2 regions of the Neobacillus sp. NPDC097160 genome follow, and region 2 is predicted to be linked to the other one. Evidence: a T-box and tRNA genes for the amino acid it is inferred to sense, from the RefSeq annotation. Region 2 holds a T-box; the other holds one or more tRNA genes.
The links. The T-box of region 2 lies ahead of leuS (leucine--tRNA ligase). A T-box ahead of a tRNA ligase gene usually reads a tRNA of that ligase, here a tRNA-Leu.
Positions count from the first base shown of each region.

Region 1: it encodes a tRNA-Leu, which carries the amino acid that the T-box ahead of leuS (leucine--tRNA ligase) is inferred to sense. The anticodon was not compared.

Region 1 is NZ_JBIWDU010000012.1:168-15,947, reverse strand. It holds gene ACIQXV_RS17455 (diguanylate cyclase domain-containing protein) at 1-1,100, shown strand, start outside; gene ACIQXV_RS17450 (ATP-binding protein) at 1,615-2,607, shown strand; gene ACIQXV_RS17445 (CAP domain-containing protein) at 2,669-3,691, opposite strand; gene ACIQXV_RS17440 (GntR family transcriptional regulator) at 3,843-4,565, opposite strand; gene nagB (glucosamine-6-phosphate deaminase) at 4,637-5,377, opposite strand; gene nagA (N-acetylglucosamine-6-phosphate deacetylase) at 5,380-6,573, opposite strand; gene yhbH (sporulation protein YhbH) at 6,730-7,896, opposite strand; gene ACIQXV_RS17420 (PrkA family serine protein kinase) at 8,152-10,047, opposite strand; gene trmL (tRNA (uridine(34)/cytosine(34)/5-carboxymethylaminomethyluridine(34)-2'-O)-methyltransferase TrmL) at 10,385-10,858, opposite strand; gene ACIQXV_RS17410 (amidase domain-containing protein) at 10,928-11,806, opposite strand; gene queG (tRNA epoxyqueuosine(34) reductase QueG) at 11,893-13,023, opposite strand; gene ACIQXV_RS17400 (B3/B4 domain-containing protein) at 13,130-13,801, shown strand; tRNA gene ACIQXV_RS17395 (tRNA-Gly) at 13,879-13,952, opposite strand; tRNA gene ACIQXV_RS17390 (tRNA-Leu) at 14,184-14,265, opposite strand; tRNA gene ACIQXV_RS17385 (tRNA-Leu) at 14,289-14,374, opposite strand; tRNA gene ACIQXV_RS17380 (tRNA-Cys) at 14,419-14,492, opposite strand; tRNA gene ACIQXV_RS17375 (tRNA-Gly) at 14,501-14,575, opposite strand; tRNA gene ACIQXV_RS17370 (tRNA-Gln) at 14,580-14,654, opposite strand; tRNA gene ACIQXV_RS17365 (tRNA-His) at 14,694-14,769, opposite strand; tRNA gene ACIQXV_RS17360 (tRNA-Trp) at 14,781-14,854, opposite strand; tRNA gene ACIQXV_RS17355 (tRNA-Tyr) at 14,860-14,944, opposite strand; tRNA gene ACIQXV_RS17350 (tRNA-Thr) at 14,974-15,046, opposite strand; tRNA gene ACIQXV_RS17345 (tRNA-Phe) at 15,061-15,136, opposite strand; tRNA gene ACIQXV_RS17340 (tRNA-Asp) at 15,144-15,220, opposite strand; tRNA gene ACIQXV_RS17335 (tRNA-Met) at 15,224-15,297, opposite strand; tRNA gene ACIQXV_RS17330 (tRNA-Val) at 15,458-15,533, opposite strand; tRNA gene ACIQXV_RS17325 (tRNA-Glu) at 15,537-15,611, opposite strand; tRNA gene ACIQXV_RS17320 (tRNA-Ser) at 15,630-15,721, opposite strand; tRNA gene ACIQXV_RS17315 (tRNA-Asn) at 15,729-15,780, opposite strand, start outside.
Region 2 is NZ_JBIWDU010000023.1:39,076-54,855, forward strand. It holds gene ACIQXV_RS25730 (putative polysaccharide biosynthesis protein) at 1-1,098, opposite strand, end outside; gene ACIQXV_RS25735 (BaiN/RdsA family NAD(P)/FAD-dependent oxidoreductase) at 1,303-2,583, shown strand; gene ACIQXV_RS25740 (DUF2087 domain-containing protein) at 2,692-3,270, opposite strand; gene ACIQXV_RS25745 (sporulation protein Cse60) at 3,463-3,648, opposite strand; gene ACIQXV_RS25750 (hypothetical protein) at 3,780-4,175, shown strand; gene ACIQXV_RS25755 (FAD:protein FMN transferase) at 4,175-5,053, shown strand; gene ACIQXV_RS25760 (ferric reductase-like transmembrane domain-containing protein) at 5,055-5,579, shown strand; gene ACIQXV_RS25765 (rhodanese-like domain-containing protein) at 5,623-5,928, opposite strand; gene leuS (leucine--tRNA ligase) at 5,988-8,405, opposite strand; T-box leader at 8,447-8,671, opposite strand; gene ACIQXV_RS25775 (MDR family MFS transporter) at 8,828-10,021, opposite strand; gene ACIQXV_RS25780 (hypothetical protein) at 10,063-10,248, opposite strand; gene ACIQXV_RS25785 (ammonia-forming cytochrome c nitrite reductase subunit c552) at 10,414-11,865, opposite strand; gene ACIQXV_RS25790 (NapC/NirT family cytochrome c) at 11,868-12,380, opposite strand; gene ACIQXV_RS25795 (hypothetical protein) at 12,486-13,301, opposite strand; gene ACIQXV_RS25800 (glycogen biosynthesis protein GlgD) at 13,688-13,852, opposite strand; gene ACIQXV_RS25805 (YtzC family protein) at 13,869-14,132, opposite strand; gene mnmL (tRNA modification radical SAM protein MnmL/YtqA) at 14,339-15,298, shown strand; gene mnmM (tRNA 5-(aminomethyl)-2-thiouridylate-methyltransferase MnmM) at 15,295-15,780, shown strand, end outside.

The sequences.
Region 1 (15,780 bases), on a different contig from region 2:
TGATCGGATTGTTCATTATATCCATTATCTTCATTATGAGGATTGACGATTTCCAAATCCTCAAAAATGTGTTAACCCTGCATTATCTTATCTCTTTACTTGGTGGTTTAATAGCCTATCATTTTTTTGTGTTTGTTGTTGATTCAAATGAAGCACAAAGTCAATTAAAACAAAGCTTAATTAAAATTAAAGAAACAGAGGAACGTTTCCGGTTAATAGCTGAATATTCCAGTGACATGATTACGATGCACAATGAAAAAACGGAATATATTTACATTTCACCGGCAGTGGAAGAAATTATTCATTTTGAATATCCAGAACTATTAGGGAAAAGAATGGAGTATTTTATTCATTCCGATGATATTGAGCATACCCATGAAATGTTTGCAAAAGCCCTTCGTGATGGTGTTGCTGAATGTACTTATAGGTACCTTTCTAAAACTGGGGAATATGTTTGGATTGAATCTACGCTAAAAAGTGTTCATTTCGAAGAAGATGGCAGTAAAAGGGTTATTATTGTATCAAGAAATATTACTGAACGGAAACTTACTGAACAAAAGTTACAAGAGGCAAATGAGCTTCTAAATCGACTCTCCTATATGGATGGTTTAACTGGGATCTCAAATAGGAGATATTTTGATGAGATACTTGAGAAAGAATGGTCAGAATCACTATTATCTCATTCACCAATATCCTTGATCATGTTCGATATTGACTATTTTAAGAAATACAATGATACATATGGTCATTTAACTGGTGACTTTTGCTTACAGTCGATTGCTCAAGCCATTAAAGACCTGATTCCTGATAGCTCTGGTTATACTTTTTGCCGTTACGGAGGTGAAGAATTTGCCCTTATCTTACCTGCAGCCAAAACAGTGGAAGGAATAAACACGGCTCACATGATTCAGAAAACAGTAAAGTCACTTAAAATTCCCCATATTAGTTCGGAAATCTCTGAATATGTCACATTAAGTATTGGGCTGGCTACCATGGTCCCTTCTTCATCTTCAAAGCCTCAAGACTTAATTAAAGAAGCTGATACTGAATTATATTTATCTAAAATAAAAGGTAGGAATACCATCTCAATTAAACAATAAAAAACAAGGAAGGAGTGAATTTGAGAATCCTTCCTTGTTTTCATTTACATATTTGTAACAAAATTTGCCTTTTTTCTAAATATTTCGCAAATTTTGTTGTAACTTGTGGAAAATACATGTAAAATTTCCCTATTAGCCCTTTTGTGGAAAAGGGGCGGAGCGCCGCAAAAGTGTAAGCTTGCACAATAAATTCTGGCATGGAACGCTAAACAAGTTTTGGATGGTGAAGAAAATGGAAATTACGAAACACCTTTTCTTAAATCTCTCCCTTTTAATTATACTACTATTTTTTTGTTTGATATTTCTTGAAAAAAGTCAGAAATTCACTCTTTCAAAATCTTCATTAATCATTTTGTTAATCGTAACTTTATGGTTATTTACTAAATTCTCCTACAACCCCATTCCATCTGCGAGATATGATTTAAGGATAATTCCTTTGGTTCTTGGCGGCCTTTATGTAGGAATCGGCCCAATCCTTGTTGGAGCTATTATAATCTTAAGAAGTTTCTTCGGATTGGATAATGGTTTTTTTCTAACGCTTATCCTTTATGCTCCTCTCACTATCGTACTCTGGAAATTATATCCTTGGTTTTTAAAACAAGCTCCTGAACGCAGGATTTTTGTTACGGTTTGTATGGGGATGATCCTTGGTGTGCTAACAGTATTTGGAATGAGTTTCACTACTTCACACTCCAGCCTGTTCGATGCTTGGTTTGCTTACCTTGTCATCCCATCGCTCGGAATTGGCATCATTTCATATGGGATTGAATTTGTTAGAAAAAATAATGAAATGCAGCAGCAACTAATTAAAGCAGAGAAATTAAAAGCAGTTGAACAAATGGGAGCTGCCATTTCCCATGAAATTCGCAATCCGCTGACCGCGGCAAGCGGATTTGTCCAGCTCCTGCAGGATGATTACCTTTCAAGGCAAAAAAGAAAAGAATACTTATCCATCGTTAAGGAAGAATTACTTTCCGCTGAAAGGGTCATTCAAGATTATTTGACCTTTGCGAAGCCATCTTTGGAGACGCTTGAAGAGTTAAATGTAAAAAATGAACTACGGCAAATTATCAATATTCTTCAGCCCTTGGCAAATCAAAATTCTGTTGAGATTATTACGGACTTTTCCATTATAGGGTTTATAAAAGGGGACGGACAGAAATTCCGCCAGTGTTTTGTAAATGTCTTCAAAAATGCAATTGAATCAATGCCTGCAGGCGGTTATTTAACGATTTCAACTGAATTTAGCCAAAGCTGTGTAACAATAAAGGTGACGGATACTGGTGTAGGAATGACAAGTGAGCAGCTTGAACGCTTAGGGGAACCTTTCTATTCCACAAAAGGAAAAAAGGGAACGGGTTTGGGAATGATGGTCGTGTATAGTATTATTCGTGCAATGGATGGTTCTATTTGGGTAGAAAGTGAAGTGGGGAAAGGGACAACGTTTCTTTTTGAATTTCAAACCATTACTACAAGTGTCAAAAACCAACAAACCGTCAGAGCTTAAGCAAGCATCTGTCGGTTTGTTTTTTGTTGGTTCTACCGCTTAACCAGCGCTAGCACTTTTCTTATTTACCAATGAACATTTGCGTCCAGTGTTTCCCAGACTCTTCAAATCCTACCCCAATATGGGTGAAATTTGAGCTTAAAATGTTTTTGCGATGACCTTCGCTGTTCATCCAAGCAGTCACAACCTCTTGTGGCGTCCGCTGACCTTGGGCGATATTCTCGCCTGCTGATTTATAGGTCACACCAAAATCTCTCATCATGTCAAATGGAGATCCATAGGTTGGACTTGTATGTGAAAAGTAATGATTTTGCTGCATATCCAGTGACTTTTTCTGAGCAACACCATTCAGCTGGGTATCTGCTTTTAATCCTGGAAGGCCGTTTTTACTCCGCTCAGCATTTGTTAAATTGATTACTTGTTGTACATATTGGCTGACCGTTCCAGTGGCTGGTGCATTATTTTGCGTTTGACCCGCTGGTTTCGGTGCAGGTGCTGGTGCTGGTTTTGTCTGCTGTGGTACTGGTGCCGGTTTTGGTGCTGGTACTGGTTTTGGTGCTGGTACTGGTTTTGGTGCTGGTGTCGGCTGTGTTGGCTGCGGCGCTGGCACTGGTGCACTTGCACCAGGGTTTTGCTGCTGAATAAATGGCTGTCCTTGTTGGATTAACCCCGTCTGAAACCAATTGCTTTGTCTAGGATCGGTGCGGATAAACTGATATTTTGCATCTCGGATTAATACTGCCCTAGTATGTGGATATTGATCACTATTCAAAGTCGTTTGATACGCAGAAATCATATCGTTATTATTTTTTCGAATCTTATGCTTATCATTAAAAAAGTTTACATCTAAATCACTTTGACTGTTGTTACGATTTGTATAATCCTCGGTAAGCAGTCCATTGTGGTCGATGCCGTCATCCCTTCCATTTCGGACATCAAAAAAATGGTTGTTCCTGTTGGTGGTATTCATGCCTACCTGGTTAGTGTTCTTGTCATTTATATGATCATTATTATTGTTATTACAAGCAGAAAGTCCTACTGTTAGGACCGCTGTTAAAAGTAACCCCACTGGTTTTTTTATCAATTGAAATACCCCCCTTTGAAAAAATTCTCTTGCCTTCTTATTTTTCATTTTTTCAAGGAAGTTATTAGTGGAAATATTCGACTGTGTCGGAAATAAAAAGGTTTGTGGGCAAAAAAAACAGATGCACAATGCACCTGTTTTTTCACACTAATCATCTTTTCATTTGAATCATAAATTTATAGCGATCTGCGCGGTAAACAGATTTTACAAATTCTACAGGAGTGCCATCATTCAAAAAGGTATTTTGTTGGATGTGCATCACAGGTGCCCCAATTGCAATATTTAAAAGTTCTGCCTCATTTTGACTGGCGATTGATGACTCAATAATTTGAGAAGCACTTTCGATACGTAAGTTTAATGTACCTTCAATATAACCATAAAGCGATTGATTGACAATTTCTTCTGTTAATCCATTAATAAGAATCGCTGAAAGATAATTCGTTTCTAGTGCCATCGGGACACCATCAGCTAAGCGAATTCGCTTAATTTCATAAACGGGCTTATTTTCAGAAATCTTTAATTGACCGGCAATCTGAATAGTAGCAGGAATAATTTCAAATCTAACAAGATTGCTCTCCGGCTTGAGTCCTCTTGCTTTCATGTCTTCGGTGAAGCTTGTTAATCCCTGGAGCGGCTGTTCAATTTTGCGCTCAGCAACAAAAGTGCCCTTTCCTTGCAGCCGGTATAAATACCCTTCATTTACTAACTGGGTAAAGGCTTGTCTAACTGTCATCCGGCTAATTTGATATTTTTCAGCATATTCCCTTTCAGGTGGAAGTGCATCGCCGGGACTCAAATCATTATTTTCAATTAATCCTTTAATGTGTTCTTCAAGCTGATAATAAAGTGGAATGGGGGAATTTTTGTTTATCATTCCTTACTTACACCCTTCTAATTAAACTAACAATAACAGGCTATAAATTTTTCTTTCATGACCGAAATAAATTATTGAGAGTGGATCATTAAACCTGAAACTGCTGCTTTATCAGCAATAATTGTAACACATGGATGATTTTTCAACACAGAAGCAGGAAAACTTTCTGTTACGTTTCCGTTTAAAAGTTTGCCCATCGCCTGTTTCTTGGTTTCACCAGAAACTAACAGCAGTATTTCTTTGCTTTTCATAATGGTGGAAATCCCCATTGTAACCGCTTTTGTCGGTACTTCTTCAATTCGATTAAAGTACCTTGCATTTGCGTTTATAGTCGAAGGAGCCAATTCGATCACATGTGTTTGAGAGGTAAAGTTAGTCCCTGGTTCATTAAATCCTATGTGGCCATTGCTTCCAATTCCTAAAATTTGCAAATCAATTCCGCCATACTTGGCAAGCAATTCTTCATAACGCTGGCATTCTTCCTCTATATCTTTACTATCACCACGTGGAATATTTGTGTTTTGTCTATTAATATCAATATGATTAAACAACTGCTCATCCATAAAGTAGCGATAGCTATTTTTATTTTCGCCCGAGAGACCAATGTACTCATCCAGATTAAATGTTGTAACATTTTGATAAGAAGTCCCGTTTTTCTGATGATCTTCAATTAATTTTTTGTAAGTTCCAACAGGTGTTCCACCCGTTGCAAGTCCCAGTTTAATCGTGGGATTTTGACGAACCTTTTCAAGGATATATTCAGCCGCTTTCTGACTCATTTCTGTGTAATCTTTTACTTCAATAATTTTCATTATCAGTTTTCCTCCCTTTTATAAGAAAGTGATCCCCGGCAAAATGTCATATAGACTTCCATATTTCCATCGAGGATCACGATGTCTGCATCCTTCCCAACAGCAATGCTTCCCTTTCTGTCAAATACATTCAACTGTTTAGCCGGATTGACAGATGCCATTTGTACCGCTTCCTCAAGTGAACAACCTGTATACGTTAAGATATTTTTTACAGCATGACCTAATTTTAAAATACTCCCGGCAAGAGTTCCGTCAGCAAGAACTGCCTTTCCATCTTTGACAATAACCTCTTGGCCGCCAAGGTCATACATTCCATTTTTCAAGCATTTAGCACGCATGGAGTCAGTGATTAAAATCAATCCATCGCTCTGCTTATTTTTGTAAGCGAGATTTACCATCTCCGGATGAACATGGACACCATCGACAATAATTTCTGCTATTAATTCTTTCCGCAAAAATACTGCGCCAACTACACCCGGTTCACGGTGATGCAGCCCTCTCATTTGATTAAATAGATGGGTCACATGATTTGCTCCTGCTTCAATGGCTTCGCCAACTTGTTCAAACGTAGCATCAGTATGACCGATCGATGCAATGATGCCATTTTTCTTTAGATAGCGAATCATTTCTAATCCACCCGGCTGCTCTGGGGCCAATGTAACAAGTTTTATTGTTCCCTTGGACAGCTCCTGCCACTCTTTGAATAATACGAGGTCAGGGTCGACAATATGTTGAATCGGCTGGGCTCCTGCTTTTTTTGCATTCACAAACGGCCCTTCAAGATGAAGACCAAGTATTTCAGCTTTTCCATGTGCAGGCTGTTGTTGGATATATTCTCCGGCATTTATTAATGCCTTTTCAATTTCTTTGCCTTCTTGAGTCATAGTAGTTGCTAAAAAGCTGGTGGTTCCTTCTTTAGGCAGTGCCGTAACCATTGTATCCAATGCTTCCGTAGTTCCGTCCATTGTGTCTGCGCCATTCACACCATGTATATGCACATCAATAAAACCCGGTACTGCCTGAAAATGGGCCGGTACTTCTACCACCTCAAAGTCTTCTTCCGTGATAAGTTCAGCCACCCCGCCGAGTTCTGCTATTTTTTGATCTATTATTTTTATATACCCATTTTCAATTATCGTATCATTTGAATAAATTTGAATACCCTTAAGTAAAATATGATTATCTTTTGGAATCATTTTCAGATACTCCTTTCAGGTTATAACATTATCTTACACTTAAAAAGTATAGTTGTCTATACCAATCATTAACCAAAAAATGGCAGGCTTGTAACCAATTTTTATTTACATATTAAAGTGGAAAAATCGACAGGCACCTGGTCCTGTCGATTTTGGTTAAGCATATAATTGGGATTCTTCATTTTGAAAAAAGCTTTTCATCGCATGAAATACATCTGCTTTTTGCTTGAGAATATAATAGCGGAAATGTTCATCCTTGATGTTCTTGTAGGCAGACATTAAGGTAGAGTGCCTGTTGTATTGATTTACCTCGCCATAGCCGAACATGTTGGATACTTTCATTAATTCTTCTACAAGCTTCACACAGCGGGCATTATCCGACGTGAGATTATCACCGTCTGAAAAGTGGAATGGATAGATGTTGAACTTTCGCGGATTGTATTTATTGTCAATAATATCCAAAGCCTTGTGGTATGCGGATGAACAAATGGTTCCACCGCTTTCTCCTTTCGAGAAGAAGTCTTCCTCAGTCACCACTTTTGCCTCTGTATGGTGAGCGATAAATTCAATTTCAACTGTTTCGTATTTTGTTCTTAAAAACCGTGTCATCCAGAAGAAAAAGCTGCGGGCCATATATTTTTCCCATATTCCCATACTTCCACTCGTATCCATCATCGCAATAACGACAGCTTTAGAATCCGGTTTTACTACTTCATTCCATGTCTTAAATTTCAAATCCTCTTTGAAAATGGGGTGGAATGCCGGCTTTCCAGTCATGGCATTTCGTTTAAAAGCAGACATCATCGTCCGTTTTTTATCAATATTCCCCATTAACCCTGTTTTTCTGATGTCGTTGAATTCTATATTTTCAACGAGATGTTCTTGCTCGTCTTTTTTCTTTAAATTTGGAAGCTCTAACTGCTTAAATAATGCTTCTTCGAGTTCCATTAATGATACTTCTGCCTCAAAATAATCTTCTCCGGCTTGATCCCCTGCCCCTTGGCCTTTACCGGGACCTTTTTGACCACTGGAACCGTCACGTGCTACTACATCTCCGACTTGACTGTCACCATCACCCTGGCCCACGTGTTTGTTTTTGTCATAATTATAGCGGATTTTATATTCATCCAATGAACGAATCGGAATTTTTACCACATCTCGACCATTCGACATAATTATGCTCTCTTCTGTAATTAGGTCTGGAAGATTGTTGCGAATTGCCTCCTGGACTTTTTCCTGATGCCGTACTTGGTCATCGTGGCCTTTGCGGTGGAGGGACCAATCTTCTCGAGAAATCACAAATTGATGGTTATCGGTTGACATTATAAACCCCTCCCTATTAAATTAATTTATTCAGTCTATACTGCACACTTTTTTAGCAAATACATAAGATAACGCGAGTGAAAAAAATCATTAAAAATATGGATTACTTTATCCTATGCAGAGATAGAGAATAATTTACAAATAATTTCGACAATTGGGTTCTCGCCTATGAAATTGGACGAGTTCTCCAATTAATGAAAAAAAGAGACTGACAGATTCGTTCTGCCAGTCTTCCTATTTTAACTCTAACCTTCATTATCTATTTAGTAAGCTTCCAACATACCGTAATAATTCATTAGCCGAAGTAGAGTTATAGCCATGTTCATCGACTAAACGGGCAACAACATCATTGATCTTCTTCAACTGCTGCTCATCTGGTGTTTTCGATGAAGTCGTAATCTTGACAACATCCTTCAAATCAGCGAACAACTTCTTCTGTATGGCCTCTCTTAGCCGGTCATGGGAATTATAATCAAATCGCTTGCCTTTTCGTGCGAAGGCTGAAATTCGGATTAATACTTCTTCTCTAAAAGCCTTTTTCGCATTTTCAGAAATACCAATCTGCTCCTCAATCGACCGCATCAGCTTTTCATCAGGATTGATTTCTTCTCCTGTTAATTGATCGCGGAGTTTATTCTTATTGCAGTAAGCTTCTACGTTATCAAGATAATTATCCATTAACGTTTTTGCCGATTCTTCATACGAATAAACAAATGCTTTTTGGACTTCCTTCTTGGCAATATTATCATACTCTTTTCGTGCTAAAGAGATATAGTTCATATAGCGATCACGCAGCTCAGTGGTAATCGATGGGTGCTGGTCAAGCCCATCTTTTAATGACCGTAATACATCAAGGGCGTTAATGGATGGTACTTCTTTTCGAATAATCGTTGACGAAATACGGTTAATCACATAACGAGGGTCAATACCGCTCATCCCTTCATCAGGATATTCGCGCTTCAGCTCTTCGACATCAGCCGTATTAAATCCCTCTACATTTTCACCATCATACAGGCGCATTTTCTTCAGTAAGTCAATATCACCTTTTTTCGGTTCCTTTAAGCGTGTTAAAATGGTAAACATTGCTGCTACTTTTAACGTGTGCGGTGCAATGTGAACATCGGATACATCACTTTCGTTAATCATTTTTTCATAAATTCTTTCTTCCTGTGAAGCTTTTAAATTATATGGAATTGGCATGACGATAATTCTTGAATGGAGCGCTTCATTTTTCTTGTTGGAAATAAAGGAACGGTACTCCGTTTCATTGGTGTGGGCTACAATTAGCTCATCAGCTGAGATTAAGGCGAACCGGCCCGCTTTAAAGTTTCCTTCCTGGGTTAACGATAATAAATGCCATAGAAATTTCTCATCACATTTTAACATCTCCTGGAACTCCATCATCCCACGGTTCGCTTTATTGAGCTCACCATCGAAGCGATAGGCACGCGGGTCTGATTCGGAACCAAATTCTGCTATGGTTGAAAAGTCAATACTTCCTGTTAAATCAGCGATATCCTGGGATTTTGGATCGGAGGGACTAAACGTTCCAATTCCTGTTCGTTTATCTTCTGAGAAAAAGATTCTCTCCACTAAAACATCTTCGATTCTACCACCGAACTCCTTCTCAAGCCGCATCATATTAAGCGGCGAGAGATTCCCCTCAATCCGGATGCCATACTCCTCATGGAAATCCTTTCGCAAATGATGCGGTATTAAGTGAAGTGGGTCCTCATGCATTGGACAGCCTTTAATAGCAAAAACAGAACCTCGATCCGTAAGTGAGTAGGCCTCCAGCCCTCTTTTTAACATCGTAACAAGTGTGGACTTCCCACCGCTTACCGGACCCATTAACAGTAAAATACGTTTTCTAACATCTAATCTTTTTGCTGCCGGATGGAAGTATTCCTCAACTAACCGCTCAAGCGATTCCTCTAAGCCAAATAATTGATTACTAAAAAATTCGTACTTCTTCGTCCCTTTTTCTTCTGTGATTCCAGAATCCTTAAGCATATTATAAACTCGTGAATGTGCAGATTGTGCCACCCATGGCTTCTCTTTTAACAACTGTAAATAATCAGCAAATGATCCTTCCCAACGTAGCTTTTCTTCTTCTTCGCGAAACATCTCGATTTTTTTTAAAATATCCATATGGCCCTCCCCCTGTAGCTTAATCAGAGACGATTAATATACTCTATGCACTTAGTCCTTTGAACATGCGTGACCTTATTGGGTTACTGTCTATCTTTTTTATTTTTGGAAAAGGGATATTGCACTTTTCATTTTCTAAAGATAGGCTATAATAAAACTATATGTATAAAATGAAAATTGGATGAATTAAGGGGGCACTACATATCATGAATACGTTCATCGTTGTTTTAGTTATGATCACATTTTTAGCGGCAATCTTCACTGCAGGTTACAACGACAAACCAGGTACTAATAAATAATGAAAAAGGCTGCCGATAGTGGCAGCCTTTTTCATTATTTATTTTAAATGCGCAAAATTTTGCTGGCGTAATGCTTCATAAATGAGGATTGCCGCAGTATTGGATAAATTTAAGGAACGAATATTTTCAGTCATAGGAATTCTGAGGGCAGTTTCTTTATTTTTTTCGATGACCTCTTTTGGAAGACCAGTTGTTTCACGTCCAAAAATAAAATAATAATCTTTGCTTGGATTCCTATAATCAAAGCTGCTATATTGTTTTTCCCCAAATTTTGTAATATAGAAAAATTCTCCGCCAGCATTCTTGTCATAGAATTCTTCTAAGGAATCATAGTACCGAATATTTACAAATTCCCAATAATCCAATCCCGCCCTTTTCAACATTTTATCGTCTGTAGAAAAACCTAACGGGCGGATTAAATGTAAAGAAGTATCTGTTCCTGCACAAGTGCGAGCAATATTCCCTGTATTAGAAGGTATTTGTGGTTGATATAAGACTACATGAATGGACACGTATTTCACCTCGAATAAAAACTCTAAAGGCAATTATACCACTTTGATTGATTCATTCAAGGGAAATCCTTATTCATCAAAGATAGAATAAAACTTATATCTAATATTAGGTGTATATGCGGAGGAATCCTCATAGGCCCAGTACCTCATTCGGCTGTTGTAGGTATTGGCATTCACTAAAGGCATCCCATTCGCATCCCTGCCTGTGACCATCGTATTATGATTGAACCGGCCGTCCCCTTCGAAGTCATAGCAAATAACGTCCCCCAAAATCAGCTGGTCTGGACTGCTGACTTCCTTAGCCCTTAGACCGCTTTTGGAAATGCCTAAATAGTTTTTAAGTGAATGCGCTACTACCCAGCTATAGCTCCAATTCGTATGTTGGTACCACCAGCCATTTCCGCGGTTCGGATGTCCCCTCATAGGTGCTTCCCCCGCCCTAAGACACTGAGAAATATAGTTCGTACAATTATTTTCAAATTTTTTAAAGGCAGGATTATTCGTATTCCACCAGCGTTCTGCGTATTGAACAGCCTTTAAGCGATTGTATTCATAGCTAATCCGTTCATCATGTTCCGGCAATACCGGTTCTATGACCTCCTGAGATACTGATTGATTCTGAATTGGCTTAACTATTTCTTCATCCATCACTAATGCACCTTTATAAAACTTTGCAATTCGTTCTTCAACTTCTTCTTCCAAATATAGGAGACCCTTTTGTTTTATTAAATACTGATAATGGGCAGCATATTTTAACGTTTGAAATTGCTCTTCTTCAGCTTCCTCAACAATCTTCCCTGAAGCGTTAATTTTAACAATTTCTGCAGACCGTTTTGCTAACGCCTCTTGCTTCCTTTCAGCCTTCGGAAAAAATAGTTTGTTGCTTCTTTTTTCAGAAACAAACAATCCCATCCTTTTTTCAAATAGGTCTTGAAGTAATTCACGCATTTTGGCTTCACCCCTTTCTTTTTATACATATGAGAGAAAGGTGAATTTAATTAAAAAAGAGCAAAACCTATGTGATTTGCTCTTTCTTATTTATAAAAATTCAAGGCCTTTTCTATTTCCCCCTGAACTTCGGAATTTGTTTCCACTTCTTTTGCTTTTACTAACGCTGCAAATGCAGGATCACCGCCAATTTTTCCAAGCGCCCAGGCTGCCGTTCCCCTCGATACAGGACTTGCTTCTTTTACTAATACATCGATTAATTCTGGAACTGCCGTTTCATCTTTAAAATGGGCAAGAGCGATTATTGCGTTTCGCTGAATGGGTTTCTTTCCTCTCCATGATCCTGCTGCATTACCAAACTTATTTTTAAATTCGCGGTTGCTTAATGTTAAAATCGGCTTTAATAATGGTTTAGCCACCTCGGGATCCGGTTCCATTTCTTCGTGAAAATGAAAGTTCTTCCCCTTGTTATGCGGGCAAGCGGTTTGACAGGAATCACAGCCATAGACACGGTTCCCAATCTTTTCTCGAAATTCATCAGGGATGAGCCCTTTTGTCTGTGTTAGAAAAGAAATACAGCGCTGCGCATTAATCTGACCCCCTTGGATCAAAGCTCCTGTAGGACAAGCCTCTAAACACTTTGTGCAGGACCCACATTGATCTTCTATTGGTGTATCCGGTTCAAAAGGGATACTCGTAACCATTTCACCTATATAAACGTAGGAGCCAAACTCCGGGGTAATAATGGCGCAGTTCTTTCCGCTCCAACCAATACCCGCTCTTTCAGCAACTGCTCGGTCTGAAAGCTCCCCTGTATCCACCATTGATTTCAATCTGGCATCCGGTACCATCGTTTTGATGAATCCTTCTATCTTTTTCAGCCTGTCTCGAAGAATATGATGGTAATCGAGACCCCATGATGCCCTGCTGAAGATCCCTCTTCTCATGCCCTTCTTACTTTCCACCCGTTCGTTCATTTTTGATGGATAGGCTATGGCAATCGAAATAATCGAATGGGGCTCTTCAAGCAGCAAAGAAGGGGTAACTCGCTTCTCGATATCTGGCTCCTCGAAACCTGATTGATAGCCAAGTTCTTGCTGTCTGATTAATCGGCTTTTCAATTCATCGAATGGGTCCGCTGTGGTGAACCCAATTTTATCAATTCCGATTTCTTTACTATAGGTAATTAGTTCCTTTTTTAATTTGTGATAATCCATATGAACCCCTCCTTACAAAACAAGTTCATCTATTTAAGTTGTTACATTATTTGTAGCACATCTATTTATGATAAACTATTTTCAATGAATTTTGGAGGTGGAATCGTTGGAAAATCAAGTCTCATCGGAAATATTGGAGCAAATCCCCGGTTTTAAGCTGGGAGTTATTGAATACAGGGATATCACGGTAGGGGATTCACCACAAATGCTAAAGGGCCGACTCCAGCTTTTCCAAGAGTCTATTTATTTTGATTTAGAAAATAAACAAGTAACGGACCTTCCCGGAATAAAAGAATGGCGAAACATTTTTAAAAAGACCGGTAAAGACCCAAACCGCTACCGGCATTCTGCAGAAAGCTTATTTAGAAGGGTACAAAAGCAAAACTATCTTTCTTCCGTTCAAAGTGCCATCGATATCAATAATTTTTTCTCACTGCAATATCAAGTGCCGATTGGAATTTATGACCTAGATCTGGTACAAGGACCAGTTGAAATCCGGATTGGAAAAGAAGGCGAAGAATACATCGGATTAAATGGAAGGAAAAACTCCTTAGATCGGCTAATCGTGGCTGCTGATAAGGAAGGGCCGTTTGGAAGTCCTTTTGTCGATTCCGAAAGAACACCCGTAACTTATGCTACGAAAAATGCTTTACAAATCATATATTTGCGACCCTCAACGCGTATAGAAGATGCTAAAAAGTTAACTGAATCCTTAATGAACATGTTTACGCAAATACATGGTGGGGAAGCTTCATATCGAATTTTTGGGTGCCAATGAGGCATCTTTTTTTTAAAATGAAAAAACGCAATGCATCGTTCTCCTATGTAACGATACACTGCGTTAGTTAATATGTATGGAGCGGGTGATGGGAATCGAACCCACTACATCAGCTTGGAAGGCTGAGGTTTTACCAGTAAACTACACCCGCATGATTTAATAAATATGAATATTTTATGAACGAACTTGACCTTTACAATATTACACACTATTTTTTTATGCGTCAAGAGATTTTTGCGAAATTTGTCGATTTTTCCTCCCTTTAATAAAATGAACGCTTAATTGTAGGTTTTTCTTGTGCGATTTGTCCTTCATATGAATAAAAACACAAAAAAAGTTTTTCACATATAATATGAAAAACTTTTTTATCAAACAAATTTGATACCGGTGGTCGGGGTCGAACCGACACTGGTCACCCAACACGATTTTGAGTCGTGCGCGTCTGCCAATTCCGCCACACCGGCGTATTAAAATGTTTTTAAAGCAATGCCGAGGACCGGAATCGAACCGGTACGGTAGTCACCTACCGCAGGATTTTAAGTCCTGTGCGTCTGCCAGTTCCGCCACCCCGGCGAAATCTTATTACCTGTTCATATCCATACTCAACAATTGTTTTATGGAGGCGGCAACCGGATTCGAACCGGTGGTAAAGGTTTTGCAGACCTCTGCCTTACCACTTGGCTATGCCGCCGTATATAATGGAGCGGAAGACGGGATTCGAACCCGCGACCCCCACCTTGGCAAGGTGGTGTTCTACCACTGAACTACTTCCGCAAATTGGCTGGGCTAGCTGGATTTGAACCAACGCATGTCGCAGTCAAAGTGCGATGCCTTACCGCTTGGCTATAGCCCAATGATAATATGATTTTTATAAATATTCAATAAAATATTATGGGGCGACTGATGGGAATCGAACCCACGAATGCCTGAACCACAATCAGGTGCGTTAACCACTTCGCCACAATCGCCACAATTTAATTGGCAGGGGTAGTAGGAATTGAACCCACACCAAAGGTTTTGGAGACCTTCGTTCTACCTTTAAACTATACCCCTATAAATGGTGGAGGGGGACGGATTCGAACCGCCGAACCCGGAGGGAGCGGATTTACAGTCCGCCGCGTTTAGCCACTTCGCTACCCCTCCACATATAATGATTACTTTGTCAGCAACAATGCCGACGAGAGGAATCGAACCCCCAACCTACTGATTACGATTCAGTTGCTCTACCAATTGAGCTACATCGGCACAGTAAATTTAAATGGTGGCTCAGGACGGAATCGAACCGCCGACACAAGGATTTTCAGTCCTTTGCTCTACCGACTGAGCTACTGAGCCACTTTAATGGCGGTCTGGACGGGACTCGAACCCGCGACCTCCTGCGTGACAGGCAGGCATTCTAACCAACTGAACTACCAGACCAAATTGCGGGGACAGGATTTGAACCTGCGACCTTCGGGTTATGAGCCCGACGAGCTACCGGACTGCTCCACCCCGCGATAATAAAAATATTAGGTTTTAACCATGCCCAATGTATTCATGGACTGTATCAATCTCAGTAAGCATATTCAAGTAGCAGCTCGATTGATACAACTCGCAGTTTATTCATTGAAGCAACGCTCGTTGCTCCACCCCGCGATAATAATATTAAGAGCAATATGGTGGAGGATGACGGGATCGAACCGCCGACCCTCTGCTTGTAAGGCAGATGCTCTCCCAGCTGAGCTAATCCTCCAAATGGTGACCCCTACGGGATTCGAACCCGTGTTACCGCCGTGAAAGGGCGGTGTCTTAACCGCTTGACCAAGGGGCCATATTGTAAAGTAATTTATGGCGGAGAGCAAGGGATTTGAACCCTTGAGACAGGGTTACCCGCCTACACGATTTCCAATCGTGCTCCTTCGGCCACTCGGACAGCTCTCCATAAAAATGGCTCCGCAGGTAGGACTCGAACCTACGACCGATCGGTTAACAGCCGATAG
Region 2 (15,780 bases):
TGTGCCAAGTGGATCATGCTCATAAAACGCTGTATAAACGGGCTCAGCTAATAAAGAAAGACCGATTGCCGCCGGTAATGTTAAATACAATAAAACTTGAAAGGTCTGGTTTAATTGGCGGTTTAAGTTTTTTCGATCATTCTCAACAAAGGCTTTCGTAATGCTTGGCACAAGTGTTAATGAAAAAGCCGTTGCCAGTGAAACCGGAATAATGACAATTTTATGTGACTCAAAATTCAAGATACCAAATGCAACATCCGCTAACTTCTCTTTCATTCCTATTTCCGTCAACGTTCTTGTTAGCGTAAATTGGTCAATGAATTGAAATAATGGATTCGCGATCCCAACAAAAACGAATGGTGCCGCGTAAATAAATATTTCTTTATAAATCTCCTTTAACGAGATGTCGATTGTTCCTTTATCATGTTCTAATAGTTGATTCAAATATGGCTTTCTTTTATACCAATACCAAAATAAAACGAGCAAACCGCCAATTGCACCAATAAAGGCAGCAAACGTAGCGACACTAACAGCAGAAACGATTGTTCCATTTAAAAACTTCAGGACAACATAGGCACCTGCAAGCGTAAAAATAATTCGGACGATTTGTTCTACTACCTGTGAAACAGCTGATGGCCCCATTGATTGATGCCCTTGAAAATAACCCCTGATTAAGCTCATAAACGGAACAACAATCAGCGCAAAACTAACAGCCCTTATGACAGTAGTTACATTAGCTATATCTTTTTTACTGGGATGGCTCATCTCTGCCAACATTGGTGCAGCTAAATACATAAATAAAAACGCTGCAAACCCAGTTAATAACATAACCACTAAGCCAGATTTAAACAGCTTTCGGCCAACCGCGTATTCCTCCAGCGCATTATATTTTGCAATAAATTTAGAAACGGCAAGTGGTACCCCTGCTGTTGCGATACTAATAAATATCGTATAAGGGACATACGAGAAAGAATAAAGCTGTGTCCCGTGTTTACCGACAATTTGATAAAACGGAATAACATAAATTAAGCCGATTACCTTCGAAAGGATCGTTCCTAACGTTAATATAAATGTTCCTCTTAAAAGCTTAGACTGCATAAAATCCCTTCCTACCCGAAGAAATACGTGTGCAGCTTCAAAAAAAATTCGACTTTTTTTGCACACTATTAGTAGTTTACAACTTCTTTCACCCGGACGCTACTCACAACCTATTTATTTTTATCAAGAATCCGACGGTTTTCGTTTTATTTTCACAAGATATGTTTATAATGAAGGGATGATTAATATAAAGTTGGTGGAAATATGGAGTACGATGTAATTGTCATTGGCGGCGGTCCTTCAGGGTTAATGGCGGCTATTGCTGCCGGTGAAAAAGGGGCAAAGGTGCTGTTAATTGATAAAGGAGACAAGCTTGGCCGAAAGCTGGCGATTTCCGGAGGCGGACGCTGCAATGTCACAAATCGCCTGCCTGTCGAAGAAATCATTAAACACTTGCCAGGAAACGGGAAGTTTTTATATAGTGCTTTTTCTATTTTTAGTAATGAAGATATTATTAAATTCTTTGAAAAACTGGGTGTCGCTTTAAAGGAAGAAGATCACGGGAGGATGTTCCCGGTTTCGAATAAAGCGCAATCGGTTGTCGATGCGCTTTTAGAACAATTAGAAAAGCTCCGCGTGAGAATCTTCAAAAATAGTCCCGTTGCTGATATAATTTATGAAAATGGAACTGTTGCAGCTGTCATATGTAAAGATGGACAAAAAATATCCACTAAATCCATAGTGGTTGCAGTTGGAGGTAAATCGGTTCCCCATACGGGTTCGACCGGTGACGGCTATGCCTGGGCGAAGAAAGCCGGACACACGATTACCGAGCTGTTCCCAACCGAAGTGCCCGTGACGTCTAATGAACCTTTTATCAAAAATAAATCACTTCAAGGTTTATCTTTAAGAGACATTAATTTAAGTGTCTTGAATCCAAAAGGCAAGCCGATTATTACGCATCGTATGGATATGCTGTTTACTCATTTTGGTCTAAGCGGCCCGGCTGTTTTACGCTGCAGCCAGTTTGTTGTGAAAGCGATGAAGAAGTGGAATTTAAAAGAAGTGACGATGAGCCTTGATGTCTTGCCGGACAAACGGGAAGAAGAAATTTTTCAAGAAATCGTTAAACTTGTAAAAAGCGAACCAAAGAAAAGTATTAAAAACACCTTAAAAGGTCTCGTTCCTGAACGGTATCTACTCTTTCTATTAGAACAAAATGGGATCGACCCATCTGAACAAGGCGGTACCATTTCCAATGAAAAAATTCGCAGTTTTGCAAAAAGCTGCAAGCAATTCTCGGTTAAAGTAAATGGTACCTTGCCCCTTGAAAAGGCATTCGTGACAGGGGGCGGTGTATCTGTTAAAGAAATCGAACCGCAAACAATGGGCTCGAAAGTAATGGATGGGTTATATTTTTGCGGTGAAATTCTCGATGTTCATGGGTACACCGGTGGCTATAATATCACCTCTGCCCTCGTTACCGGCAGGCTCGCCGGAACCAATGCTGCATTGTCCGCGAAAAAAGACCAGATTTCATATTAAAGGTTCCGATTTCGAAAATAACACATTAAATAGCGTGTGAATTCACACGCTTTTTTTCTTTTAAATATAGGGGAATATTCCTAAAAATCGGGTACCGGGTGACACCCTTTAACTCAACCACCATAACTCCACCGGATTTAGCTCATATTGATTGTTTTCTCGATACATATATTGACACATAATGAGCTCGCGTCTTAATGTTGCATAATCATCATGAAATTGCTTTAAATATTCATTGATTTCTTTCTCTTGATAGATTTTCCCAAATTCTAATCCTTTGGTTATATGCGCAAGTACAACAAGCTTTTTCTTTCTTTGGGCAGGATAGTTTTTCAGTTTTCCATCTTTTGTGACGAAATTTTTGATAATGGCTGAACGCTCCTCTTCAGTAACCGACATTTCCATATTTGGATCGCCTCCCGTTCCAACAGTTAAAATGCCCTTAGCACTAATCTCCAATATTTTTGTGTTTAGAGAAAAATAGATTGTATTTTTATCACGGCGCTCTTTTATCATTCCAACATCACGCAGCTTCGCAATATGGTGGGTAATTGTCGGCGGCTTAAGTCCTAACTTCTCAGCAATCGCTTGCCCATTCAATGGACCTTGCCTGAGCAAAGCAATAATACGAACTCGTGTAAGGTCACCTAATGCTTTATGAAATTCAACAATTTTGTTTAATTGCATCCAGTAATTCACCTACTTTAATAAGTATCTAATTAGATATTAATCGAATTCCCTTTCATAAACAAGAGGTAAAATAATTTTTATTAATTTCTAATAAAAAAAATGGCGTGCTAAAACTGTTTCCAGTTTACACGCCATTTTCAATGTCATTTTACGGTTTTAAAACCTCAAATGGAGCCCTCAAATGTAATATTAGGCCTTGTAAATAATCATCGCCGAAAAGCAGTAAATCTGCTCTTCCTCTTCTTCCTCTGTCATCGCTGCTACATTATATTTAATATCTAATAGACTCTTTTCATCAATCCCTCTTAAAAAGCGATTCATTTCCTTTTCCAAATCCTTTTCATGCTCCCGATCAAACAACTTTACCTGAATCACAGTACTCTTCCTCTCTTTTTTACTATCATTATTGACAGTTTTTCAGAATTTTAAAAATAAAGAAGTTAAGATTATTTTAAGATTGAACTTGTAAACTTCCTTTTGAAGTCAATTTTAAAAGGAGCATTTCAATGGATAAAAAACAGAAAATCACTTGGGGAGTCAGCTTTGGCAGTTTGGCTCTCGTAGCTGGGATGGTCTCTTATCTCGGATTATCAAACGGAGATAAGACTGACAATAAAATGACATTCAATCAAGGGCAACAACCTGGTATTAATACTAATCAGCAGGAACAAGATAGGTATAACATACAACAAGGTCAAGGACCGGGACAAAATTCCGACGATTCCTGGGGTGGCGATAGTCCCTCACAATTTAATCAAAATGATCAAGCGTTTGGTAACGATTACGATAATGGCGGGCAGTCATCTGGCAGCAGCAATCAACAGCAGGATCAATTTTCGAATGGCGGAGGCCGCTCATCCGGGCATCATCATGGCTTTGATACCACTACAGGTGGAACCTAATGTATCACTATCAATTTAATTCCATGAGTACGATGGTGCAAATCTCGATTAGTCAGGAACTTTATGCCAATGAAATGATGCCGATTTATAAGCAATTTGAATTGGTAGAGATTACGTGCAGTCGTTTTCGCACTGATAGTGAACTATCAAAATTGAATCAACAAGTAGGGAAAGAGGTTACCGTTTCTAGCGAAATGTTCTTAATCCTATCCGAGGCAGACCAGTTTTATAAAGATACTGGAGGAATTTTTAATCCTAGTATTTTATCTGCCCTAGAAAACAACGGCTACGCAAAATCAATTGAATTCATAAGAGACCGTGAAATAGAAACACCTGCCCGTTCAACAGCGTCGGCGGCTCAATCACAAACATATACTCTTAATGAAAAGCAACAGGCCGTTATTTTACATTCAAAAATCGACCTCGGCGGCATTGCTAAGGGCTGGGTCATCGACCGTACTTCCCTTTTGTTAGCGGAAATGGGCTATGGGTTTATCAATGTTGGCGGCGATATTCGGATATTTGGTTCTTTACCACGGCCGTTAAACATCGGGATTGAGAATCCATTTGAATCGTCGAATATGATTTCTTCTATTCAAATAGAAAACGGTGCTGTGGCAACTTCTACCACGAAGAAAAGAAAATGGCTTGTGAATGGTGAATGGCGGCATCACCTGATTGACGCTAAATTAGGAAGACCGTCTGAAAGCGACATTGTATCGGCAACCGTAACTGCCCGAACTGCAATAGAAGCCGATGTTTGGGCAAAAACGGTTCTTCTCCTAGGAGAAAATTACGGTCGGGAGTGGGTCGCAAAAAAAGGCATTCGTGCCGTGTTAATCAATAAAGAGGGAGATATTTGGAGAGGAGGCGAATAACATGGAGATGTTTGAATGGTATATTATTCGGGCAACAGGTACGGTTGCATATCTATTACTTTATCTATCTGTCATCATTGGACTATACACTCAGGTTCAGAAAAAGCGGAAACAAAAGGTTACGTTATCACTAGTTTTACATGAGTCATTGTCAAATTGGGCTCTCTATCTTGTCCTGGGACATGTCGGTTTCTTACTGATCGATTCGTATATTTCGTTCCAATGGTTTGAGATCCTCATACCGTTTAACACCGACTATAAACCCTTGCCAATGGCGATGGGGGCTTTATCATTGTATTTTTTAATCATAACGGTAGTAACTTCAAAGGCACGAAAGAAAATTGGTTATCAAAAATGGCGAAAATTACACGCCTTGAATCCAATTCTATATATATTAGTTACAGTACACGGCCTATTTATTGGTACAGACTTTCAAGGGGTTGTGATCGCCGCTGTGAATATTGTTCCATTATTCATTATGGGAGTTATGCTGCAAAAAAAGGATCAGAAGCTAAGCGTATCATGATAATAAACAGGCAATGAAAAACCGATTCCAAAAATGGAATCGGTTATTTCGTTTCTCCTGTCCACTTCATCATACCGCCAACCATGTTACGGACTTTATAGCCCTGATCTTGGAGGTAATAACAAACATTCCCGCTGCGGGCACTAGAACGGCAGATAAAAATATATTCTTTATCCTTATCAAAATAGTCGAGGTTAACAGGGATTTCCCCCATGCGAATATGCTTTGCTCCTGGAATCATGCCAGTTGCTACTTCTTCATCCTCTCTCACATCGACAAGCTCGAGTTTCTCCCCTGCCTCAAGCTTCTTTTGTAACTCTTCTGGTGTAATCGTTTGAATTTCTTCCATCCCAATCATCCCTTCAGAAAGACATCCCCCCGACTAAACAGGAGGATGCTCTTATTTTATTAATTAGCTACGATATTTACAAGTTTACCTGGAACGGTAATAACTTTGCGAATCGTTTTTCCTTCAATTTGTTCCTTCACACGGTCATCATCCATTGCGATTCCTTCTAATGCTTCTTTGCTAGCATCCGTAGGCACCATAAGCTTCGTTTTTACCTTGCCATTAACTTGAATGACAATTTCGACTTCCTCATCAACCAGTTTTGCCTCATCATATGCAGGCCATGCCTCATAGGAAATCGTGCCGCTGTGTCCAAGCTTTTCCCAAAGTTCTTCAGCAATATGCGGACTAACAGGTGCGAGCATTTTTACAAATCCTTTTACGTAATCCTTAGGCAGTACTGTTGCTTTATAGGCTTCGTTAATGAAAACCATCATTTGTGAAATTGCGGTATTAAAACGTAAGCCTTCATAATCCTCAGTTACTTTTTTCACAGTTTGATGATATACCTTTTCCAAACTTGAAGCTTCATCTGTTGACTGGACTTTTGGGCTTAATGAACCATCTTCTTCTACAAATAAGCGCCAAATTCGATCTAAGAAGCGGCGGGAACCGTCCAAACCGTTTGTCGACCACGCAATCGAGGCGTCAAGCGGCCCCATAAACATTTCATATAATCGAAGTGTATCGGCACCGTGACTGTCGATGATATCATCAGGATTGACAACATTTCCTTTTGACTTACTCATTTTTTCATTGCCTTCACCTAAAATCATTCCTTGGTTAAATAACTTTTGGAATGGCTCTTTTGTTGGAACAACACCGATATCATATAAAAATTTATGCCAGAAACGGGCATATAGCAAGTGAAGCACGGCATGCTCGGCACCGCCAATGTAAATATCAACCGGTAACCAGTGATTTAATTTTTCGGCTGAAGCCAGTGCCGTGCTGTTCTTTGGATCAATATACCGTAAATAGTACCAACAGCTGCCGGCCCATTGTGGCATCGTATTGGTCTCCCGGCGGCCCTTTTTACCCGTTTTCGGATCAACCACATTTACCCAATCAGCAATATTGGCAAGTGGTGATTCACCGGTTCCAGACGGTTTGATATCTTTCGTTTTTGGTAACATCAATGGAAGCTGATCTTCAGGAACAGCTGTCATTGTTCCATCTTCCCAATGGATAATTGGAATCGGCTCGCCCCAGTAACGCTGACGGCTAAACAACCAATCGCGTAAACGGAACGTTACTTTTTTCGTACCAATGCCTTTTTCCTCTAACCAGGAAATCATTTTTGAAATCGCATCTTCTTTATTTAAGCCATTTAAGAAATCGGAGTTGATGTGTTCACCGTCACCTATGTAGGCTTCTTTTTCCACATCACCGCCGGCAACAACTGGCTTGATTGATAAATTAAATTCTTTTGCAAAATCATAATCTCGTTCATCATGAGCTGGTACGGCCATAATAGCACCTGTTCCGTAGCTTACTAAAACATAATCGGCAATCCAGATAGGCATTTTTTCGCCATTTGCCGGATTGATTGCATATGCACCCGTAAATACGCCTGTTTTTTCTTTCGCAAGATCTGTACGCTCAAGGTCGCTTTTCGTTTTCACTTTATCTAAATACGCATCAACTGCTGTCCGTTTTTCAGCTGTAGTAATTTTATCAACAAAAGCATGCTCTGGAGCAAGAACAGCATAGGTTGCACCGAATAATGTATCTGGACGAGTAGTGAAAACGGTAAAGGTTTCATCATGTCCATCAATTTCGAAGGTTACTTCGGCACCTTCAGAGCGGCCAATCCAGTTGCGCTGCATTTCTTTCAAGCTTTCCGGCCAATCTAATTCCTCTAGATCCTCAAGTAAACGGTCACCGTAAGCGGTAATTTTTAACATCCATTGCTTCATCGGGCGGCGTTCAACCGGGTGTCCGCCGCGTTCACTCTTACCGTCGATTACTTCTTCGTTTGCTAAAACAGTTCCAAGTGCCGGGCACCAGTTCACGGCTACTTCATCAATGTAGGCAAGCCCTTTTTCCCAAAGCTTTAAAAAAATCCACTGCGTCCATTTATAGTATTCAGGGTCTGTCGTGTTGACTTCACGATCCCAGTCGTACGAAAATCCAAGTGCTTTAATTTGTCTGCGGAAGGTGTTAATATTTTTCTCAGTGAATTCCGCCGGGTCGTTTCCGGTATCTAATGCATATTGTTCTGCCGGCAGTCCGAATGCATCCCAGCCCATTGGGTGAAGTACATTGTAATCCTGCATCCGCTTCATCCGAGATAAGATATCTGTTGCTGTATAGCCTTCCGGGTGTCCGACATGCAGTCCCGCCCCTGAAGGATATGGAAACATATCTAACGCGTAGAATTTCCGTTTATCGTATTCTTCACTTGTTTTAAATGTCTTTTCTGTTTCCCATTTCTGTTGCCATTTCTTCTCAATTTGCTGATGGTCGAAACTCATATTGTTTTCCTCCTAAAAAAAATAAAAAACCTCTCATCCCAAAACGGGACGAGAGGATTGTATGTATCTTCCCGCGGTACCACCCACATTAGTGCATCTATGCACTCGCTTCATTCATCCTTAACGCGGAAAACGGCAAGCATTACTGTTCCTTCATGCCTGCAACTCAAAGGCGAGTTCATGATGTACCCGGTTGACTTCCACCTGCCGTCAACTCTCTATAGGTTCGGGTATTGACCACTACTACTCCTGATCACTGTTTTTCTAATATAAAAAGTATTACGGTTATTGTATTAAATTTTTCGGCGGGTTGCAAGTAAACTTGTGTCTAATTTCATGGTAGACCAAATTTCTTGCTTTTAAACTCAAAAAGAAAAGACAATGATGCAAAACCATCACTGTCCTTCCCACATGGACAAATGCTACATTTGTCCACGAACGGTGCCTGACACCATTTTTGTTTTTAATCCGCGATCATACATAAGTGTGGTGACGATTGCGATGAGGAATAGGCCAATCAAAACGAAAAATAATGCGGACATGCTATACATATCTACAATTATTCCGCCTAGTAATGGACCAACCATTCTTCCGCCGGTTGCGGTGCTGTTGACGATACCTTGATAAAAGCCTTCTCTCCCTTTAGGGGCTAAATCGAAAGCAATTGTCGGCACGGCAGGCCAGATAAACATTTCACCAATAGTTAAAATGATCATAGCAACCAAGAAGCCTGAAAATGCACTCGCTTTTCCGGCAACTAAAAATGAAACGATAAAGATGCCAATTCCAATTAGGATTTGCATCTTTAGTGATGCGGAAAGTTGTTTTAGCACACCATTTAATATTGGCTGCCCGAGGACGATAATGGCTCCATTTATCGTCCAAAGTAAACTATATTGTGTCAATGAAATATTGATTTCCTGGGTGTAAGAGGCAATCGTTGTTGTCCATTGACTATAAGCAACCCAACAAAGCAAATATCCTCCACAAACAATCAGTAATGCCTGCAGATTTGCTTTGCTTTTTACAACGGTTATTGCTTTTTCTTTTTGGTCATGGATTGCATTTTCTACCAAGATTCCCTTATATCCAAATACAGCGATTAATAGAAAGATTACATACATGATGGTGTTCGCTAAGAAGATTAATTGGAAAGAGTAATCTGCTACGATTCCGCCAAGTGACGCACCCACTGCAACCCCGAGGTTTTGTGCGACATAAAGAGCATTAAACGATTTACGCCCGCCTTCTTTCCAGACTGAACCCGCCATTGCGTACATCGATGGAAAAATAATTCCTGTTCCAAAGCCGGTGATAGTAAGGAAAACGACATATTGTGGCCAGTCATGCCAGATAGATAGGCCGACAAGGGCGAATAGGGAAATAGCAATTCCCATTATTATAGATTTATAGCCGCCAATTTTATCGAATAAATGGCCGCCATAAAGGTTTCCAATTACGTTTGCTCCCGAGTTGAGCATGAGGACAATCCCTGCAACGGAAAGGGACTTTCCTAAATGATCGTGAATATAGATTGTATTTAAAGGCCATAAAAAAGAAGAGCCTATTACATTCACTGCCATCCCGATGATTAAAAGCCATAAGGCACGTGGCATGAAAAACGCTCCTTTATCATTAACTATTTCGATTACCTTGGTTATTTTAGCTGTTTTCCTGATAAGGTGCAATGCTTTTGTATTTCCAAATTTCGCAGGGATATATTTCCGCGGCTTTTTGCAGGATTTCCGCCAAACTTGGGTCGGATTCCGCCAACTTTCAAATTAATTCCGCCAAACTCGGACGGAATTCCGCCAACTTCACCATTAATTCCGCCAACCCACATTTGAAGCCTACAAATTGACTCATTGCCATAAATTTGTCAAAATAAACAAAAGAAAGCACTGTTCCCCAAAGGAATACAGTGCTTTCAAAAACTTGTTCAACGACTCTTTCCCAATTTCTTATTCCTTCTTGGCGGGACGAATAAGAATATAAAAATGGAAAGGGTCTATTTTTTTGGAACTGCTGGTACAACTGGTGCCTGAGCAGGGAAATAACTATTAACTGCTTGGTCTTTTTTCTTTTCATTCACTTTCTCATCGGCAACAGCTTTTTTCGCCTTTTCAATTTCGCTATCAAGCTCTTCCATGTTGACGCCTTTTTTCACGAGCTCTTCCGTTGCAAGGCGAATCGCTTTATTTGACTGCTCAATTGAAATCCTTAAAGAATCCATTGAACCCTGTGGATTGTGGAAGCCTGAAGAGTTTTCAGCAGCAATGATATCCCAGAACCATTGGCCCTTACGGACAAATTCCTGCGCCTCTTTGATTTTATCCGCACTCACACCAGAGGTTATCATCTTGTTCACATAGTAATGGGCAGAAGTTGAAATATCTTGTGCATCATGTAATCCGCTTACGTTTGCCTCTTGAATTTCAAGAACACGGTCTTTCAATTTATCTAAATCACGGTCACCATGGCATTGTCCGCAAGATGTTTGCATCGTCTTAAGTGGTGAAGTCCACCAGTGAGACGAAATCTTTCTTTTTCCATCGACACGTTCATATGGCATATGGCAATCGGCACAGGATACATTTGCCTTACCATGCGTTCCAGATAAATGGGTTTCAAATTCAGGATGCTGTGCCTTTAACATTGGCGTTCCGGAAATATTACTGATCCAGTCTTTTTCAAAACCATTTTCCTTGGCAATTGTATTATAGTATTCATACATTTCTTCCGGCTTGAAGCCTTTAGTCCATGGATAGGTAACTTCACTATTATTGGCAGCAAAGTAATATTCATCATGGCATTGGCCGCAAACATAGCTGCGCATTTCATTTTTCGTTGGTTTTGAAACATCAACACCCTTTGCTTCCAATGCTTTAAATAGACTTGGACGGGTAACACGTAAATCCATTGTTTTCGGATCATGACAATCAGAGCATCCGATTGGCGAGTGGCCCATCGCTTCGCCTTTAGGCCAGATATCTTTGTTAAAATTAGCGCCCCAGTAACTGTCGCCCATTTCTTCAATCATTTTTGGCACAGCGGTTGATTTACATGTATAACAGGACCCAACTGACTTGTCGGTAATCCGTTTGACATTACGGATATCTTCTAATGCGTAAATGTGGCCGCGGTCTTCGTTGTATTCAGTGGCGAAACCATAGCCATTAAATAGGATTGGCAGTAATGGCTCTTTATCCGCATCGTATTTGCTTCGTTTTACCGAACCATTGTATTTGGTATCTTCCATCTTTTCGTTTTTCTTGTAGCTGTTATATTGAAGCGGAAATAAGTCCTTGAATGCTTCATTACTTATTTCATCTGCTGAAAGGCCTGTCGTCTTCTTGCCTGCTGCTGAAGCTGTTTTGTCACCGGAATCGTTGCCGCAGCCAGTGATAATTAACACGAATGCAAGCAGGAGAAGATATGCCCCATATCGGAACCTTCCCATTCTTAAAATCCTCCCTTATTTTCTAATAACTCTCCTGATACAGGTGGCTTATTATAATGATCATCTTTAAAGCCTTTCCCGTGTGGTACCGTTTTGTGACAGGAGATACAACTATCCTTGGCATCATGTGATACATTGTTTACCGTACTCTCGTGGCAGGAGATACAGTTGTCATTCATAATGCTTTTCGTACGCTCTGTTGCTTCAATCACATCCGGTATCTTCTCTGTTCCAAGTGTGTTGAAATAAATATGCGTCATCCCGGCACGGCCTTTGAAAAATAATTTTCCAACCTCACTCTTATGCGGCAAATGGCAGTCATTACACTGCAAATCCGAATGTGTGGAATCCAAGAATGAAGTATAGACGGATTTCATCGTATGACAGTTTTGACAAAAACCTGGTGAATCCAAGTAAGCCATTGTTTTCACTGTTGAAAATGATAAAAACACGCCAATGAGCAGGGCTAAAACAACTAAAAACTTTTTGTTCATCTTTAAAAGCTTTTTAAACATTTTTTCACCTCCCATAAAATATCTTTAATCTCTCTATTTATTTATTAAAGTACCTTTTAGATACCTTAATCCCAAATGAACCACGCCAATTGAAATCGCTTTTGTTTATTGCTGCTTTGTCTTTCGATTTCTGATTATTACTGTCAATGCACCAGCTGCTAGGACGCTTATCCCACTAAATGCTCCGACGGCAAGGCTTGTGGATTTCTTATTATCTTCTTTTAGATCCCCAGAGTTTTTATTATTCGTTAGTTCTGTAGTTGGTTTCGTCTCGCTGCGTTCATATGTTAAAGTGAATTTTTTTTCTTCACCTGCTTTTACATCTTGAAATAGATATGAGAAGGTATTATCGCCGCCACCATGATTCTGTTTTTCTTCCGGTGCTGGTGTGAGCTTCAGCTTTTTTGCCTTGGACGGTTCGGTAAAGGACACATTGACCAGCCCTATATCAGCAAAACTTTTAAACTGATACGATAACGATTTCTTTTCTTTCTTAACCTTTAGACTGTCTGAATAAAACTCAATGACAAACTTATACCGCTCCTTTGGCGCAATCTCTTCACTTGTTGTCCAGGAAATCGTTCCTTTCTCACGGTCAATCACATATTCAATTTCATAGGACTTTCGTAAATCACTTGAGTAATCGGCAACATAGCCAATCCGAAAATTCTTTTCCTCCATCGGAAGGGGAATTTCGATTTGTCCCTTCTGAGGCTGGACGGTATTATTTACCATCGATCCCTGGTATCCAATTAACAGTGGTGCATGGTCTTTCTTTTGATCGTTTGGGTGATAGGCATACTCCGGCATAACTTGAATCGTCAGCTCTTCCATGCTCAAAATAGGATTATTTTCTGCAAAGCTAGTCGCAGGATACAGTATGGTAAAGACAATGCTAAAAATTAATAAGTACTTTTTCATTTTTTTACTTCCTTTGCTAGGAAAATTTGCGGATAAAATGTGAACATATTCACATGAAGTTCTAAAAAAAGTGCTAGGGTTAACCAATATGGTTTTCCTAACAAAAAGTGGAGGTTTTGGAATGAAATTTTCTATTCCATACCTTATTTAAACCAGAAAAAAAATCTCCATCTGTGACCAACATCACATATAAAACATCACTTGTTTCCAATCTGTGAACGAGATTTTTCTTCTATTTTCATATTGTTTTTATTAAGAAATTGATCTATAGGGTCTTGAGAGGCTTGTTATGATTAACTTCAGCCAGATTTTCAAATAAAAAAATTTGTAAAAAATAATCAAAAAAATTCCCTCAACGAAAATGTTGAGGGATTTGATAAGTATTATTATTCTTGATGCATTTTTGATTTTACAGGCTGACCGCCTGATTTTTCATATTTCTGTTTTGCTTGTTTTACAAGATCAACATCCTGTCCCAGTTCGAGATCTTGATTGTTAATGCCATTTCTAGTTGTTTGTTCAGGGTTTTGCTGCTTTGAACGCTTTTTCAAAAAGCTTCTCCTCCTTTTATTGCTCTTCTAAAATCATCGAATTCTGCAGCTGCTGAAGCTGCAGTCTCATTCTATGGAGTTGTTCGCGCTGCTGCGAATTCGCACTATGAGCCATTTTGGCAATATCCTGATAGGTTTCCTCCAGCTGTTGCAGCGCATTTGTATAATTATCGTCATTATAATGCTCTTGAAGGCTGCTTTGTTTGTATTGTTCCTCGGCATAGCGAATTGCATCCTCAACCTGCTGCATTAAATCGTTCATTGAGTCGCGAGTAGCCATCTAAGAACCTCCTTGATGTTAGGGCACAATCCCTCATTATGAAGCAAACTGCTTCACTTCTTATTGTGTTCTCAACTCTTTTTCCTATTACACAAACAGTTGGATAAATGATGGAAAAATGCTTGAAACAATTACATTTGGATAAGGCTATCGCTTCATGATAAAATTGATTTTATGTTCATTATTTTAAAAAGGAGGTTTTCTGAATGCTTCAGATTAAACCTTTTCTATATGCATCAGATGATAAACGGTACCATACATGGAATTACCACCTACGCCAGCAATTTGGCCATAAGGTGTTTAAAGTGGCACTAGATGGCGGCTTTGACTGTCCGAACCGTGACGGTACGGTCGCACATGGCGGTTGTACTTTCTGCAGTGCTGCCGGTTCTGGTGATTTTGCCGGGAACCGTGTGGAAACCCTGGAAACACAATTCAATGAGATTAAAGAAAAAATGCACACGAAATGGAAAGACGGCAAATACATGGCCTACTTCCAAGCATTCACAAATACCCATGCACCGGTGGATATCCTTCGTGAAAAGTATGAAACAGTGCTCAAGCAGGATGGCGTTGTTGGTTTGTCAATTGCAACCCGGCCGGACTGCCTTCCAGATGATGTTGTCGAGTATTTAGCGGAATTAAATGAGCGCACCTATTTATGGGTTGAGCTCGGGCTTCAAACTGTTCACGAGCGCACTGCACTTCTGATCAACCGTGCGCATGATTTTCAATGTTATGTTGAAGGGGTAAACAAATTAAGAAAGCATGGGATTCGTATATGCTCCCATATTATTAATGGATTGCCGCTTGAATCGTATGACATGATGATGGAAACGGCGCGTGAAGTCGCTAAATTAGACGTACAAGGAATTAAAATTCATTTGCTCCACTTGTTAAAAGGCACGCCAATGGTCAAACAATATGAAAAGGGAATGCTTGAATTTCTTAATCAAGAGGACTATGTAAATTTAGTATGTGATCAATTGGAAATTTTACCGCCGGAAATGATTGTCCATCGCATCACCGGTGATGGCCCGATCGACTTGATGGTCGGACCGATGTGGAGTGTAAATAAGTGGGAAGTATTGAATGCCATTGATGCAGAACTTAAGCGAAGAGACAGCTGGCAGGGAAAGTTTTTTCAAGGGACTTTGAACCGATGAAAATGGAGCGTATACTTCCATTTGCGAAAAATTTACTCGATAAAGCGATTAGACCAGGTGACGTTGTGGTTGACGCGACTGTCGGGAATGGACATGACACCGCATTTTTAGCAGAGCTCGTTGGGGAAACCGGGAAAGTCTACGGCTTTGATGTTCAAGAAGAAGCCATTGCGGCATCTGGGAAGCGCTTAGCAGAGCATCATCTTTTAGAGCGGGTCACCCTCTTCCATGAAGGCCATGAAAAGCTTGCAGCTAAGATTCCTACTAATGATCATGGTAAAATCACAGGAGCGATATTTAACCTAGGCTATCTGCCGGGCAGCGATAAAATGATAGTAACCCTTCCTGATACGACAATTGCCGCCATCGAACAGTTATTGATAATGATGGCACCTGAGGGGATCATCGTCCTTGTGATATACCACGGGCACGAACAAGGTGCGATAGAAAGGGATTCACTCCTTTCATACTGCCAACAATTG